4 regions of the Microbispora sp. H10836 genome follow, and region 3 is predicted to be linked to each of the others. Evidence: riboswitches for the same ligand, from Rfam matches in the RefSeq annotation. Region 3 holds a riboswitch; each other region holds the start of a gene.
The links. Region 3 has a riboswitch for cyclic di-AMP ahead of HHX30_RS15950 (CHAP domain-containing protein). Riboswitches for the same ligand answer to the same signal wherever they lie in the genome.

Region 1: it holds a riboswitch for cyclic di-AMP, as region 3 does, so the genes downstream of both, HHX30_RS41185 (C40 family peptidase) here and HHX30_RS15950 (CHAP domain-containing protein) in region 3, are expected to answer to the same signal.
Region 2: it holds a riboswitch for cyclic di-AMP, as region 3 does, so the genes downstream of both, HHX30_RS08405 (C40 family peptidase) here and HHX30_RS15950 (CHAP domain-containing protein) in region 3, are expected to answer to the same signal.
Region 4: it holds a riboswitch for cyclic di-AMP, as region 3 does, so the genes downstream of both, HHX30_RS18275 (CHAP domain-containing protein) here and HHX30_RS15950 (CHAP domain-containing protein) in region 3, are expected to answer to the same signal.

What each region holds. Positions count from the first base shown of each region.
Region 1 covers NZ_JABBWU010000001.1:419,417-423,192, forward strand. The annotation lists gene HHX30_RS01930 (hypothetical protein) at 1-734, opposite strand, end outside; gene HHX30_RS41185 (C40 family peptidase) at 837-1,412, opposite strand; cyclic di-AMP (ydaO/yuaA leader) riboswitch at 1,483-1,641, opposite strand; gene HHX30_RS01940 (C40 family peptidase) at 1,943-2,905, opposite strand; gene HHX30_RS01945 (NYN domain-containing protein) at 3,043-3,776, opposite strand, start outside.
Region 2 covers NZ_JABBWU010000003.1:202,493-206,268, reverse strand. The annotation lists gene HHX30_RS08410 (hypothetical protein) at 52-1,140, shown strand; cyclic di-AMP (ydaO/yuaA leader) riboswitch at 1,542-1,701, shown strand; gene HHX30_RS08405 (C40 family peptidase) at 2,026-2,361, shown strand; gene HHX30_RS08400 (non-reducing end alpha-L-arabinofuranosidase family hydrolase) at 2,499-3,776, opposite strand, start outside.
Region 3 covers NZ_JABBWU010000007.1:256,784-260,559, reverse strand. The annotation lists gene HHX30_RS40660 (alpha/beta fold hydrolase) at 1-281, shown strand, start outside; gene HHX30_RS15955 (MerR family transcriptional regulator) at 304-1,107, shown strand; gene HHX30_RS15950 (CHAP domain-containing protein) at 1,198-1,869, opposite strand; cyclic di-AMP (ydaO/yuaA leader) riboswitch at 1,884-2,022, opposite strand; gene HHX30_RS15945 (HAMP domain-containing sensor histidine kinase) at 2,150-3,391, opposite strand; gene HHX30_RS15940 (response regulator transcription factor) at 3,388-3,776, opposite strand, start outside.
Region 4 covers NZ_JABBWU010000009.1:119,643-123,418, forward strand. The annotation lists gene HHX30_RS18265 (IclR family transcriptional regulator C-terminal domain-containing protein) at 1-123, opposite strand, end outside; gene HHX30_RS18270 (DUF305 domain-containing protein) at 574-1,161, shown strand; gene HHX30_RS18275 (CHAP domain-containing protein) at 1,210-1,818, opposite strand; cyclic di-AMP (ydaO/yuaA leader) riboswitch at 2,168-2,310, opposite strand; gene HHX30_RS18280 (dienelactone hydrolase family protein) at 2,695-3,438, shown strand; gene HHX30_RS18285 (DUF6295 family protein) at 3,449-3,736, shown strand.

The DNA.
Region 1 (3,776 bases), on a different contig from region 3:
TCGTACGCCTGGGCGGGCCTGGCGGCGAAGTCGCCGGGCCCCGGCAGCTCCCGCAGCGCCGGTCTGCCGGCGGCCACGTCGGCGGCCAGCTCGGCGGCCACCGTGCGGACCGGCAGCCCGCTGTCCAGGTAGCCCACGTAGTCGGCGAAGCCCTCCATGAGCCACATCGGGACGGCGCGGGGACCGGCGGTCGCGACGTGCGTCAGCTCGTGGGTCACGACGACCAGGCGGCCCGTCGCGGACAGGCGGGCGAACGCGGCCGGCTGCACGATCACCCGGCCGCCGGTGGCGACGGCCGCCAGGCCGTCCACCTTCGCGGGCGCGGCCAGCACGGCGGTCTGCTCCGCGCCGCGGGGCACGAGGACCACCGCGCCGCCGTACCCGCCCCAGATCCTCGTCACCGTACGGCCCGCACGATCGGCCAGCGCGGCGATCTCGGCGACCAGCGGCCGGGGCGACCCGACGACGACCGCGCGCGCGCCGCGGGCGACGGAGGCGCCGGTCCACATGCCCGGATGCTCCCGCACGGCGGCGCGGGCATCGAGCCGCAGGGCGAGCAGCGGATCGGGCGCGGCCGCGGCCCCCGGTCCGGCCAGCAGCGCGGCCAGCGCGACGGCCACGGCCGCGACACGGCGGGGACGGACGGCCCCGTGGGACGGATCGCCGGGCCGGCGCCGACCGGCCTCGGCGCGCCCGCCCGGCACGACTACGGGCACGCCACTCGTGACAGTCACGCCGTGCATGGTAACCAGCACATGCCACGGCCCCGTCCACCTCGGCGAGGTGGACGGGGCCGCGAGGACGGCGCCGGTCGAGGGGGCTGGTGACCGGCGCCCTCAGACGCCCGGACGGACGGCACCCACGAAGGTGCTCCTCCGGTAGGCGTCCAGCTTGTCGATCCGCACCCGCGTGCCGCTGTGCGGAGCGTGGACCATCTTGCCGTGCCCGACGTACATGCCGACGTGGCCGCCGCCGCTGGTGAAGATCAGGTCACCGGGCTCGAAGTGCCCCCAGGACACCTTCTTCCTGACCGTGCCCCGGATGGACCACGTCGTGCGCGGCAGCCGTACGCCCGCCTTGCGCCAGGCGTACTGGACCAGGCCCGAGCAGTCGAACGCGCCCGGTCCCGTGGCCCCGTAGCGGTAGGGGTCGCCGATCTGCTTCCTGGCCATCTGCACCGCGCGCCGGGCCTTGGCCCGCTGGAGCGCGGTCCTGCTGACCTTCCGCTTGGCGGCGGACTTCTTCTTGGTCGCCTGCTTCTTCGCCGCGGCCTCGCGGGCGGCGGTGTTCGCACCGGTCGCCGTGGCCGTCTTCGTGGTCGTCTTCGTCTCGGGGGCTGTCTTGACGACCGTGACCGTCACCGTGTCGGCCGCCGCCGGATGCGCACCGGCGACCCCTACGGATGCCGTCAAAGCGGCACCTCCCAGGGCAATTCGGGCAATACGGGACAGGCTAGCGGGGGTGGTAGACAGGATCTCTCCTCGGCTCTTCCGCAAACGCCTACCGGGTTAGCTGACGGGTTCGGGCGGGGAAGTCGCCCTACGGCGCGCGATGCGCCGATTCACCCCGGACCTTCGCGTGAAGGTCGATGGTTCCCCGGCTCCGTGCCTCCTGACTGCACGGACTCGGCAGGCCATCGGCGCCGGGGATCCCGCGAGGGGGAGGGTGTTGGAGGCGCCGATGACGGTGGATGGTTGCGCTACCGGCCGGCCGGACCGGTTCGCGGCGGCGAGGCGTGCCCGCCGCGGCCCAGAAGCTACCCAGGACCCGGCGCGTTCGGCAAAGCCCTCGCGCCGGATAAAGATCGGATAACGAAGGCCGAGAAGAAGAAACCGCAGCTTACCCGCAGCACGGATGACTAAATGTGACTCTGCTCACAGTCCCGTCACACGGGCCCAATCCGGCCACATGAGGCACAACCATCACAGATCCGGGCGAGACGTCAGGGACGGACAGCACCGATGGCGTGATACTCGGCGAGTGTGACAATCTTCACAACGTCCCCGGTCTGCGGAGCGTGGACGACCTTGCCGTCGCCGGCGTAGATGCCGACGTGCCCGTAACCGGCGTGCCAGAGCAGATCGCCCGGCTGGAGCTCGTCCAGGGAGACCCTGCGGCTCGCGCCCCAGGCCCACTGCTCGTAGCTGGTCCGGGGCAGGGTCACCCCCGCCGCCGACCAGGCGGCCTGCACGAGGCCCGAGCAGTCCCAGGAGTCCGGCCCGGTGCCCCCGTAGCGGTACGGCTTGCCGACCTGCTTGTAGGCGAACTGGAGGGCCGACAGCGCGTTACCCGACGCCGGTCCGGTGTAGACGACGCCGGCGCTGTTCGGATTGCCGGGGTTGTACGTCCCGAGCGAGCGCAGCAGCTTCATCTGCTCCCTGACGAGCTTGTCGACCTTCTCCTTCTCGTCGGCGAGCTCGCTCCTGACGTCGGCGGCCTCCTTGTAGAGCGTCTTGCTCTGGTCACGGCGGTCCTTGAGGCCCTGGATGGCGCCCTCGTACTCGCGAAGCCGCCCCGCACGCTCGGCCGAGATGTGGTTGAGCGTGGCCAGGCCGCTGAGCATGGAGTCGGGGTTCGAGCTGTAGAAGACGCCGCCCCACGACCCCATGTCGCCGACCTGGTAGCTGTTGACGGCCATCGTGACCAGCCCGGCGCGGAGCTCCTCCACCCGGACGTTCTGCTTCTTGTAGTCCTCGTTGATGGCGAGGTACTTCTGCCTCGCCTTCTTCCACTTCTCGTTGGCCGCGTTATAGCGGTCCACGAGCTTGTCGGCCTGCTCGTTCAGCTTGTTCAGCTTCGCCTTGGCCTGCGCGACTGTGGGCTTCGGATCCGCCTGCGCGCCCGTCACCGGCGTCAGCAGGACCACGGCGGCCAGACCGGCGGCCACCGGCACACGCCCTCGCACTGAGGCCCCCTTTTTAGATCTACGAAACCTGCGCGCGACTCTATCTAGGCGATCTTGAAGCTTCAACCTAGTCGCAGGTATTCGCGGTGGTCATGACCCAGGGCGACGACGCGGGTCCGGAGCGTGCGTACGGCGGCTCAGCCCCGGCCGAGCCGGCGCAGCAACAGGAGCGAGGGCACCGGGCGCGCGCCCATGCGGCGCACCGACTCGGCCACCTCCCGGTCGGAGGAGACGACCGCGATCGCCCGCCCCGGCGGCTCCGCCCGCACCAGCGTGCGGATGAGGTCGTCGGCGATCTCCCCGGGCGCGCTGAACATCACCCGGACCCCGCGGGGCGCGGACACCTGGACGGGCCCGTTCAGCTCGGCGCCGTCGAAGACGCACGTCACCTCCGCCCGCGTCTGGACGGCGAGCCCGCCGAGCCCGGTGAGCAGCCGCGCCCGCTGGTCGGCGAGGGTCAGCGAGGGATAGCCGGTCTTGGTCACGTTGTAGCCGTCGACGATCAGATGCAGGTGGGGGATGGCCAGGAGCTGGTCGAGCAGCTGGGGGTCGTCGTTGGCCAGCGCCCGCGCGGGCACGGCCGTCACGCCCGGTTCGCCCGGCACGACGGCGGTCACGTAGTCGGCCGGCCTGCTGATCGTCGTGGGCAGGCCGAGCTCCTTGCGCAGCCCCGCGGCGGCGTCCTGCAGCGCGTCCAGCAGCACCCGCACCCTGGCGTCCTCGATGCTGCGGCCCTCGCGGGCGGCCCTGCGGCTGGCCTCCAGCTGGCGCTCGGCGTCCGCCAGGCGCTCCCTGAGCCGGCGCAGCTCGGTCTCGGCCGCGCCGTTGGCGCTCGCGGCCCTGGCCCGCGCCTCGGCCGTCTCCGCCTCCA
Region 2 (3,776 bases), on a different contig from region 3:
GAACTGATCCTCTCCCCCGGACGTCATCCTCATGACGGAAGGGGAGGCGTTGTGCGTACCGTGTTCGTCTCGGGGATGACGGCGCTCGCGCTGGCGTGCGCGCCTGCCGTGGCGGCCTCCGGCGTGACCCACGAGGGCGGCCGGGCCGGGGAGACCGCCGCGTGGCGGCTGGCCAGGGTGAACACCCTGCCCGGTGACGACGTCCTCGACGACGTGGCGGTCCTGGGCGACGGGTCGGTGTGGGCGGCCGGTCACCGGGTCGCGAACGGGAAGCAGCGGGGCCTGGTCCAGTGGTACGACGGCCGGGCGTGGCAGGTGGTCCCCGGCACCCCGTCGTACGAACTGAAGGCCGTGACGGCCACCTCGAACAGGAACGTGTGGGTCTTCGGCCAGGGGAAGGCCGCCCGGTGGAACGGCCGCGCGTGGACCGCTTTCTCGCTGGGCGGCGCGTTCTCGGCAACGGACGCCGACGCGACGGGCGCGAAGGACGTCTGGGCGGTGGCCGGGTCCTCGGCCTCGGCCAGGCACTGGAACGGGTCCTCGTGGAGGAGCGTCCGTCTGCCGGCCCACGCCGCCGCCGTCGACGCGTACAAGGCCCGCGACGTCTGGGCGGCGGGGACCAAGGGCGACCGTCCCGCTGTCATGCGGTGGAACGGGAAGTCCTGGGCGCTGGTGCCCACACCCGCGATCAAGCTGCCCGCTCCCGACGCCGTCGCGTTCCTCGACGACATCGCCGTCGTGAGCCCGGGGAACGTGTGGGCCGTCGGCGGCGTCACCTGGGAGGGCGCGAACGACGAGGGTGACGACGTCACCTACAACCGCACTCTGGTGATGCGCTGGAACGGCACGTCGTGGGCCACCTCGGTCGGCAGCGCCAACGCGCAGCCGTACACGGAGGTGGAGCCCGACGGCAAGGGCGGCGTGTGGGTCGTGCAGGGCAACTGGAACCCCACTCTGTGGCATGTCACGGGCTCGGCGTGGAGGAGCGTCCCCCTCCCGCGGAAGGCGGGCACCGACGCCGTCCTGTTCTCGATCGCGCGCAGGCCGGGGACGGCGGCACTGTGGGGTGCGGGTTTCACCGTGCCGCAGGGCGACCCCGACGACCCCTCGGCCAACGGCACGTTCTGGCGTACGCGCTGACCGGCTCGTCCGCGGACACCGCCGGCTCTCGTTCTCGAGCGCGCCCCGGGCGCCCGGCGTTCTTCCGGGATGCACTCCGGTGGGTCTCCGGAGTCGAACAGCCCGCGCGACGTCGCGGTGATCTTCACGACGCCGAGGGCTTCCCACCGGCCCTCGCGCAGGTGTGACGAGCACCACGTTTCCCCGAGCGCGAGGCCCTGACCTGCAGTTATGCGGGATTGATCCTTTTTATGGGCTTCTTACCCTTTATGTGCCCTTTGCCCCAATATGGGGGAGCTTGGTAGTTTCCTTGCCCTGCGACGGCGGCGTACCCCATGACGCCGCCGTCGCGAACCGGCTCCGCCGTGCTTGAAAACGAAAATCCACAGTCACCGCCGCCATGTCCTCTCCGCCCCCCGATGGCGCCGGTGACGCCGAATCCGTGCAGCAAGGAGGCACGGAGCCGGGGAACCAGTCGACCTTCGTACGAAGGTCCGGGGTGAATCGGCGCGCCGAGCGCCGTAGGGCGACTTCCCTGCCCGAATCCGTCAGCTAACCCGGTAGGCGCAAGCGGAAGACTCTAGGAGAGACCCCCTGTCTACCAACCCCGCCACTCTGTCCCGCATCGCCCGCGTCACGATCGGTGGCGTCGCGCTGACCGCGTCTGTAGCGGCCTTCGGCGCGCTGCCCGCGGCCGCCGCGCCGGGGACGGTCACGGCACCACAGCCCGCCTCGACGCTCATCCCGCCGCAGCCCCCCGCGACGGGAGCCACCCCGGACACCGCCGCGGCGACCACGACGGCGACCACGGCAGCCACCACTGCTGAGGCCACCCCGAACGCCGCCGCGGACAAGAAGCTCAGCAAGTCCGCTCTGCAGCAGGAGAAGGCCAAGCGCGCCATCAAGGTGGCGAAGAAGCAGCTCGGCGATCCCTACGTGTGGGGCGCCACAGGCCCCCGGGCGTTCGACTGCTCCGGGCTGGTCCAGTTCGCCTGGCGCAAGGCCGGGATCAAGCTCCCGCGTACGACGTGGTCGATGCTCAACGCCGTCAAGAAGAAGGTCTCCCTGGCGCACCTCAAGCCTGGCGACCTCGTCTTCACCAGCGGCGGCGGCCACGTGGGCATGTACATCGGGCACAAGAAGGTGATCAACGCCCCGCACAGCGGAGCGGTGGTCCGGGTCGACAGCCTCAAGGGCTACTGGAGGAGCGGCTTCCTCACCGCCGTACGCCCGGGGGTCTGACACCGGGCGCGAGGATGACGATTCCCCGGCGGAGATGTCCCGGCGCGTGCCGTCGCCGCCCGTCTCCGCCGGGGACGCCCGGGAAACCTCCGGTCGGGCGAACCGACCGGAGGTCTCACGAGCCCTTGATCACACCATCAGCGCTGCAGCGTCAGCACGCCCGGCCGGTAGGGCAGGAGGCCGTAGTCGCCGCCGGAGCTGGGGCTGCGACCCTGGTAGAGCAGCTGCAGGTTGCAGGGGTCGACGGTCTTGGTCTGGTCGGGGTTGTTGCGGACCAGGTCGCCGTGACTGATGTCGTTGGTCCAGGTGGCGCCGCTGTTGGCCTTGCCGGCGAACGGGTTGCTCTCGCTCGTGGCCTGCGGGGTCCACGAACCGCCCAGGCTGGTGGCCGTGTAGGAGCGGAAGTAACGGCCCTGCGAGCCGATCGACTCGACGAGCATCAGGTACTTGTTCTGGCCCTGGAGCTTGTAGACCTCGACGCCTTCGAACAGGTTGTTCGTCGTGTCGCTCATGATCGTGGTGTAGTTCGAGCCGAAGTTGCCCGGGAAGTTCCCGATGGGCATGCTCGACCGGTAGATCTTGCCGTTGTCCCCGGCGAAGAACAGGTACATGTTCTGGCCGTCACCGATGAGCGTCTGGTCGATGGGGCCGGTGCCGGAGCCGGTGATGCTCGCGGTGGACAGGGTCTGCTGCGCCGACCAGCCGTTGGGGTTGCTGGGGTCGCTGGAGGTCCGGTAGGAGAAGGCGGTCCCGCCCCACTGGTAGGCCAGCACCCAGATGTTCTTGGGAGCGAAGTAGAACAGCGTGGGCGCGACGGCCGAGAAGTTCATCGTGTTCTGGCTGGCCGAGGCCATGTCGGACCAGTTCGTGAACAGGCCGAAGTTCATCGAACCCCAGCTCGTTCCCGTGTTGTGCGTCGTCGCGTAGACGAGGTGCTTGCCGTTGTAGACGACGTTGGTGAAGTCCTTGAGCGAGACCCAGCCCGACTTCGGGTTCGCCAGCGAGCCCGTCGAGGACCAGCGGTACGACGACGGGAGATCGCACGTGCCGCCGGTCGGCGTCACCGTCGGGGACGGCGTCGAGCTCGGGCCGCCTCCGGAGATGCTCCACTTCTGGTTGGTCTGGCCGTTGCAGGACCACAGCTGGACGGCGGTCCCGTTGGCCGTGCCGACTCCGGTCACGTCCAGGCACAGGCCCGACTGCACTCCCCTGATGGAGCCGTCGGCGTTCTGCTGCCACTTCTGGTTGGTCTGGCCGTTGCAGGACCAGATGACCACCTTGGTGCCGTTCGTGGTGCCCATGTTGTAGGCGTCCACGCACCGGGTGCCGTTGAAGGTCCGCAGCTCACCGGCCGAGGTGAACTCGAAGGCCTGGTTGGCCCCACCGCTGCAGTCCCAGATCTGCAGACCGGTGCC
Region 3 (3,776 bases):
ACAGGACGACGCGGCATTTCACGATCCACCACGACGGCGTCACGATCCCGGTGTCTCGCGGCGGCCGGGGACGACCGCTGGTCCTGTGCCCCGGGCTGAACTCGACACAGGCCGACCTGCGGGAGCTGGCCGAGCTGCTGCGGCACGACCACGACGTGGTGACATTCGACCTGCGCGGCCATGGCCTCGCCGCCGACCATCAGCTGGTCTTCACCCATGCCCCGGAAATCGCCCAGATCATCCGTGGCGTGGAAGGCCCGGCCGGCCACGCGACCTCGTGAGCGACTCCCGGAGACCGGTCTGATGCTGACCATCGGCGAGCTGGCGTCCTATGCCGGAGTGACGGTGCGCGCGGTACGGCACTACCACGCCAAGGGGCTGCTGCCGGAGCCGGAGCGGGACCACTCCGGCTACCGCAGATACGACGCCGGCGCCGTGATCGAGCTGATCAGAATCCGAACCCTCGCCGAGGCCGGGGTTCCGCTGGCGCGGGTGCGGGAGCTGCTGCAGTCCGGTGAGGAGGAGTTCGCCGCGGCGGTCGCGGACATCGACAGGCGGCTGCGGGCGGAAATCCGGGAGCGGCAGCGGCATCGCGAGCGAATTGCCCGGCTCGCCTCCGGGGACAGCCTGGCACTCCCCCCGGAGGTGGTCGAGTATCTCGACCGGCTGCGGGCGCTCGGGGTCGACGAGCGGATCGTCCGGGCCGAGCGTGACGGCTGGATCCCCCTGGCCGCGCACTCACCCGGGCGAGTCGCGGAGTGGATGGCACGCAAGCGGGAGCAGATCGACGACCCGCGGCTCGTCGGTTTCTACCTCACCTTGAGTCAGGCTCTCGATCGAGACGACGACGACCCGCGGCTGGTCGAGCTGGCCGACAAGCTGGCCGTCTACATCACGCGTATGGCCGACGAGCGGGGCGAGCACTATGTCGACGACACCGACATCGAGTCACCGCTCGTCAAGCTCATGGACACGCTGGCGGTCGACACCGTGCCGCCGGCGCGTCGGCTGATCGAGCTGCTGAAGCAGCGAGGCTGGACGGGCTGGACCAAGCTCGAGCGCGTGGCCCCCAGACCGGCTGCGCCACCTCGGAGGCCGGCGCCTTGAGCATCAGCGCCGGGCGCCTGCGCGGCGGGCGGGGGTATGGCGAAGCGCGCCGGGATCACCGGCGCGCTTCGTGGGTCGGGGCGTCAGCCGTCAGGCGGAGGCGGCGGCTTCGCCCGGGTACATCGGGTAGCCGTACCCGACAGCCTGCCAGGTGGGACGGGTGCGGACCTCGACGGCGCCGTTGCCGGTGTTGCCCTCGATGGTCCGGATGGTGCCGTCGCCGTTGTCCTTGACGACGAAGCCGACGTGCACGATGTCGCCGATGTCCTTGCTGCCGTTCCAGTTGAAGAACACCACCGCGCCCGGCTTGGGCGTCCGGCCCCAGCGGCCGTGGTCGGCGAACCAGTTGGCGTGCTCGACGGTGTAGGCGTCGGAGCCCATGACCGGCCCGATGCCGAGCTCGTGGCCGACCCAGGAGACGAACATGTCGCACCAGGGCGCGTTCAGGTAGCCCTTCAGGGTGCCGCCGTCACGGGCGAGGGTCTCCTGGGCGCGGGGAGAGGACATGTACCACTGCTGGAACTTGGTCCCGCCGCCGTAGGCGTTCTCCCTGATCCCGACCTGGCTCTTGGCCAGGCTCAGCACGTCGACCGCGCTGACCTTGGGCAGGGTCGAGGCGATCTCGGCCATGGACTGCGCGGCCGCCGGGCCCTTGCCGGTGGCGGGGTTGTCGGCGTGCGCGGCCGGCGCCGCGACCAGCACGGCCGAAGCGAGGGCCCCGCTTACGAGGGCAGCGCGAACACAGGTGTTGAGGACGTGCATGGTGGGGCGAACTCCCTTACTTCCATGCCGCCTACCGGGTTAGCTGACGGGTTCGGGCTGGAAGGCGCCCTACGGCATGGCAGGCATGCCGATTCACCCCAGGAGAGGTGGGTCCCCGGCTCCGCGCGGACGCGGACTCGGCGGCCGGGCGGCAAGCCGGGATCGGCCGGCCGCGTCGGTCTGAGGAGGGCTTCTTGGCCAATGAATGAGCAAGTGCGCCCTGAGCTGCCTAAAAGGTAATAGACCAGGTCAAACCGGTCAAGTTAGAACAACTCGGATTTTACTCGCGAGTAGGGAGAGGCCGGGCGACAGTGGGTAGGGAAGCCCGGATGTGATCACCCCTGGCGGGCCCGGGCAGGCGTACGGTCACCGCCAGGCCGCCCTCCGGCCGGGCGAGCGCCTCCGCCGTGCCGCCGTGTGCCACCGCGATGGCCTGGACGATGGACAGGCCCAGCCCCGCCCCCCGGGCGGAGCGGACGCGGTCGCCGCCGAGCCGGCGGAACGGCTCGAACAGGTCGTCCACCTCGTAGGGCGGGACCAGGGTCCCGGTGTTCTCCACCGTCACGCTCACTCCGCTCTCGTCCTCCCGCAGCCGGACCCAGACATCCCCGTCCCGCACGTTGTACTTGATCGCGTTCTCCAGCAGGTTGAACAGGCAGCGTTCCAGGAGGAGCGGATCGCCGTACGCGACCGCCCGGCACAGGTCCTCGTGGACGACCACCTTCCTGCGGCGCGGCTGCAGATCGATCTGCTCCATGGCCGTACGGACGACCTGCCGCAGGTCGACCGGCCTGCGGGCGGTGAGCTCCTGTTCCGACTGGGCCAGCATGAGCAGGCCCTCGATCAGCCGCTCATGCCTGGCGTTGGTGCCGAGCAGCGCCCGGGCCAGCGCCTTGAGGTCCTCCGACGCCGCCGGCTCCTCCAGCGACACCTCCAGCACCGTACGGTTGACCGCGAGCGGGGTGCGCAGCTCGTGGGAGGCGTTGGCGATGAACCGGCGCTGGGCGTCGAACACCCGGTGCAGCCGGTCGAGCATCGCGTCGAAGGTGTCGGCGAGCCGTTTGACCTCGTCCTGGGGGCCGCTCAGGGCGATCCGCTCGTGCAGCGTGCTCTCCGACAGCCGCTGCGCGGTCTCGGTCACCCGCTCAAGCGGGCGCAGCGCGCGGTCGGCCACCAGGTATCCCAGCAGAACCGCGACGGCCCCGACCAGGATCATGACGATCACCGACGACCCGAGGACGTCGCTCAGCACGCCGGCCGCCCCCTGCTCGACATCGGTGCGCACCCGCCGCGCGAGCATGTCGGCGTCGGGCAGCGCGCCCCCCGGAACCGCGTCGGAGGCGCCCGCGCCGGTCACCTTCGACGCCACCGCCACCACGAACCGCTGGTTGAGCGCCCGAGCCGTCAGCAGGTGGGTGAACCACAGCAGCACCGACCCCGCCACGAAGAACAGCCCGCCGTACAGCAGGGTGAGCCGCATGCGCAGGCCCAGCCTGCCCCAGAAGAACAGGGCACGGGTCACAGCCGGTACCCCCGGCCCGGCACGTTCTCGATCACGGCAGGGACGCCCAGCTTGCGGCGCAGCGAGGTGATCGTGACGCGCAGCACGCCCGTTCCGGCGTCGGAGTGCTCGTCCCACACGTCCGCGCGCAGCCGTGCCGAGGTGACCAGGTCGCCGCCCGCCCGCATGAGCTCGTGCAGCACGTCGAACTCCCTGCGGCCCAGCGCCACCTGCCGCCCGTCCCGCACGACCGTACGGCGGGCGGGGTCGAGCCGGATCCCGGCCCGCTCCAGCACGGGCGGCACCGTACGGGACGAGCGCCGGGCCAGCGCCCGGACCCGGGCCACCAGCTCTGCGAACGCGAACGGCTTGACCAGGTAGTCGTCGGCGCCCAGGGACAGGCCCC
Region 4 (3,776 bases), on a different contig from region 3:
TCCGGTCGCGGCCGCCACCTCGGTCAGGGACATGACCGGACGCCCCGGCTGGAACGCCCTGATGACATCGAGGCCGCGCGCCAGCGCCTCGATGAAGTCGGGTCCAGTGTCGCCTCGTGCCATGAACGCCTCTTCCGCTCGAACTCGCCGAGTCAACTTTAGACCCTGCCAGCCTGTCGCTGTCCGCCTGACGGCGAGAGGAAGAACCCGGGATGCCCAGGTTCGCTCCGTCATTGCGTGACGCCCGGCGGCGGAAGCCTCTGACACGACCGCTCAGCGGACCTATGTCCGCTCCAGCGGCGGACGCCACGACAGTGCGGCGAGAAGTGTGTCCGGCCGCCTTCCCAGGGGACCGCGCGGCCTCGCGACCGGCAGGAGGCCCGGGAGGCATGACCGGCATCCGGCCGGGCACGTCTCCCGAGGCGGACGGCGAGCGGAGGGCGTCGCGGTCCGGTCACGCGGAGGGACTCGCTGCGGAACAGGTCCCGCGACTCCCGGGGTGCCTCCGCGTGCCGGGCCGCCGCTCCGCTCCGGCCCGATCACCGTGTCCGGACGAAAACGGAGGTGGTTGTGATGAGGGGACGCGTGCTGCCCTCGGCCCTGCTGGCGGCCGGTCTGCTGAGCGGCATGGGCGGGTACGGCGCCGCCGCCTTCGCCGGCACGCCGGCCCTGCCCGCCGCCCCGGCCGCCACGACGCCGGCGGCCGACCACAACGAGCATGACGTCATGTTCGCCCAGATGATGATCCCGCATCATCGTCAGGCGGTGGAGATGTCGAAGCTGGCCGAAAGCCGGGCGGCCGACGCCCGGGTCAAGCGGCTCGCCGAGCGGATCAAGGCCGCCCAGGCTGCCGAGATCCAGGCGATGAGCGGCTGGCTCACCGCCTGGGGCGAACGGGTGCCCGATGAGAGCGCCGCGCCGGCCCACCACGCCATGCCCGGCATGATGTCCCCCGAGGACATGCGGCGCCTCGAAGGCCTGTCCGGACGGCCCTTCGACCGGGCCTTCCTCACGATGATGATCCGGCACCACGATGGCGCCGTGACCATGGCACGGGACGAACTGCGCGCCGGAGCGTACGAGCCGGCCCGGCGGATGGCGACGTCCGTCGTCTCCAGCCAGTCGGCCGAGATCAAGGAGATGAAGCGCCTCCTGGAGTGAGGCGGCCGCCGCCCGGCCGCCGCCCCTGCGACGCGGGCTCGCGGGAGATCACCGGGTGCGGCGCCTGCGGTGCCGTCCGCCGGAGGGCGCCGCCGCGGCCTTGACCCGGAGCCCGGTCACGGCGGTGGAGACCACCGCGAAGAGCAGACCGGCCGGCAGGACGGCGTCACCCGGCGACCACACGACGTCGGGAGACTGCCCCTGTTGCGCCGCCATGTTCCTGGTGGCCGGCCCGGCCGGACCCTGGACACTGGCGTTCACCGCGGCCACGGGCTGGACCGTCACCGGCGCCTTCGGCGTCGCCTTGACCTTGCGCGGCAGGCCGTACCCGACGATCTTGCTCTTGTCGCGCACCTTCCGCTTCAGCCAGACGCCGTCGACGTTGCCCTCGATGGTGTGGACCTTCCCGCCCGCGACCTTCTCGACCACGCCGACGTGGTCGATGTCGCGGACGTTCTTGGTTCCCGACCAGTCGAAGAAGACCACGGCGCCCGGCTCGGGCTTGTCGCTCCAGGCGTGCTGCTTCTTGAACCACTTGGCGTGCCGCGTGGTCAGCGCGAACTCGCCGACGTGGTCCTGCACCCCGGCCCGGTTCGCCGCCCAGGAGACGAACATGTCGCACCAGGGTGCGGTCTTGAAGTCGGGGTCCTTGGCCACGTTGTCGGCGTACCATTCGCCGAACTTCGTATGTTTTCCCGCTCGTTCGCGGTAGCCCAGTTCCGGGCGGACGGCGTCGAGCAGCTGTCGAGCTATGGGATCGCTGGAAATCGGAGGCTCCTCATGGCGCGCTTCGAGACATGACGAACCGGCCCACCGGGCGTGACGGCATGACGGCATGGCCGTACGAGGGCACGGCCTCGCGGCGGGGCGGAATCAGAAACGGGAGATGTGGCAGCCCGTCACGGGCGCGCCATCACCCCGGAAGCCTGGAGACGTTCCAGGGCGGGCATGCGGTCCGTCGATGCGACGCGGACCGGATCGGCAGGTGGAGCCGACACTCCACGCGCTCTCCTCTCCTTGGCCGCCTACCGGGTTAGCTGACGGGTTCGGGCCAGGAGTAGCCCTACCGGATGGTCCGGATTCACCCCAAGAGACATGGGTCCCCGGTTCCCGGGATGAATGACGTCCGGGATTCGGCGGTCGCCGGTCGTCCTCGGGTTGAGGACCGCACACCGGCGCGACACGGGAAGCATAGTAGATAACAAGTAAGACACGGCCCAAAAACCGGCAAATGGCCCCATTCGGGCCGGTGTCGCGCGACACTTCCGCTGGTCCTCGCGGTCGCGGTCCGCCCTCGGTGAGATACGCCACACACCCGTACGGCACGCGCGCCCGGACGCCCGATCGGGTCAGAGCCGCCGCGCCCGGGCGCGGCGTCACTCGCCCGGGCGGCAGTCCCGCACCCCGCCGCGCTCGCAGCGGCCCGACATCGCCTCCGCGGAAACTTAGTTAGCAAAAGAAACTACTATCGTGAGCTTCCGGACGCGGCCACGCCGCCGGCCGCGCGCGACCCGATTCCAGGGAAGGACCCCAATGACCGACGCGATGTGGGCCGGCACGGTCGCCGTCACCGGACACGAAGGCGCCGAGCTCGAGGCGTACGCCGCCCGGCCGCTCGATACCGGCCCTCACGGCGGGGTTGTGGTGATCCACCACCTGCCCGGGTACGACGAGGCCACCAAGGAGGTCGTGCGCAGGTTCGCCGCACACGGATACGCGGCCATCTGCCCCAACCTGTACTCCCGCGAGGGCGCCGGTGTCAGCCCGGACGACCAGGCCGCGGCGGCCCGGGCCAAGGGGGGCGTCCCGGACGAGCAGCTCGTCGGCGACGTCGCGGGCGCCGCGGCCTACCTCAAGGGCCTGGAGCACGCCAACGGCAGGATCGGTGTCATCGGCTACTGCTCCGGCGGCCGGCAGACGTTCCTGGCCGCCTGCTCGCTCCGGATCGACGCGGCCGTCGACTGTTACGGGGCCTTCGTGGTCACCGCGCCGCCCGCCGACTTCCCGCTCAAGGCCGAGCCGCTGATCTCCCGGGCCGCCGACCTGTCCTGCCCGCTGCTCGGGCTCTTCGGCGCGGCCGACAGGTTCCCCTCGCCGGACGAGGTCGCGGTGCTCGACGCCGAGCTGACGAGACTCGGCAAGGAACACGAGTTCCACGTCTACCCGGACGCCGGCCACGCGTTCTTCTCCGTGGACCGGCCGAACTACCGACCCGCCGCCGCAGTGGAGGGCTGGAAGAAGATCTTCGGTTTCTTCGGCCGCCACCTCGCCGCCTGAGGAGGACCAGATGTGCACCTATCTCACCGAGAAGATCCGGATCGACGGCGCCGCCAAGGGGGCGTCGGGCTGGTTCACGGTCACCGACGGCATGGTCTACGTCGACCATCCCTACCATGCCTGCCAGGAACACACGGTGAACATCGACTTCACCAACCCGGCCGAGGGCCCGTCGGCCCGGGTCGCGATCGAGCTCACCGAGGAGGCGGCGCTCGCCCTGGTCGACGCGATCCACAAGGCCCTGGCCGCGGCGCCGCCCGGGCTCGCCTCCGCCGCCCGCGGGTCCGCCCCCGCCTGACCGCGCCGTGCGGCACCGGCGGCGGGCCCGGAGGCCCGCC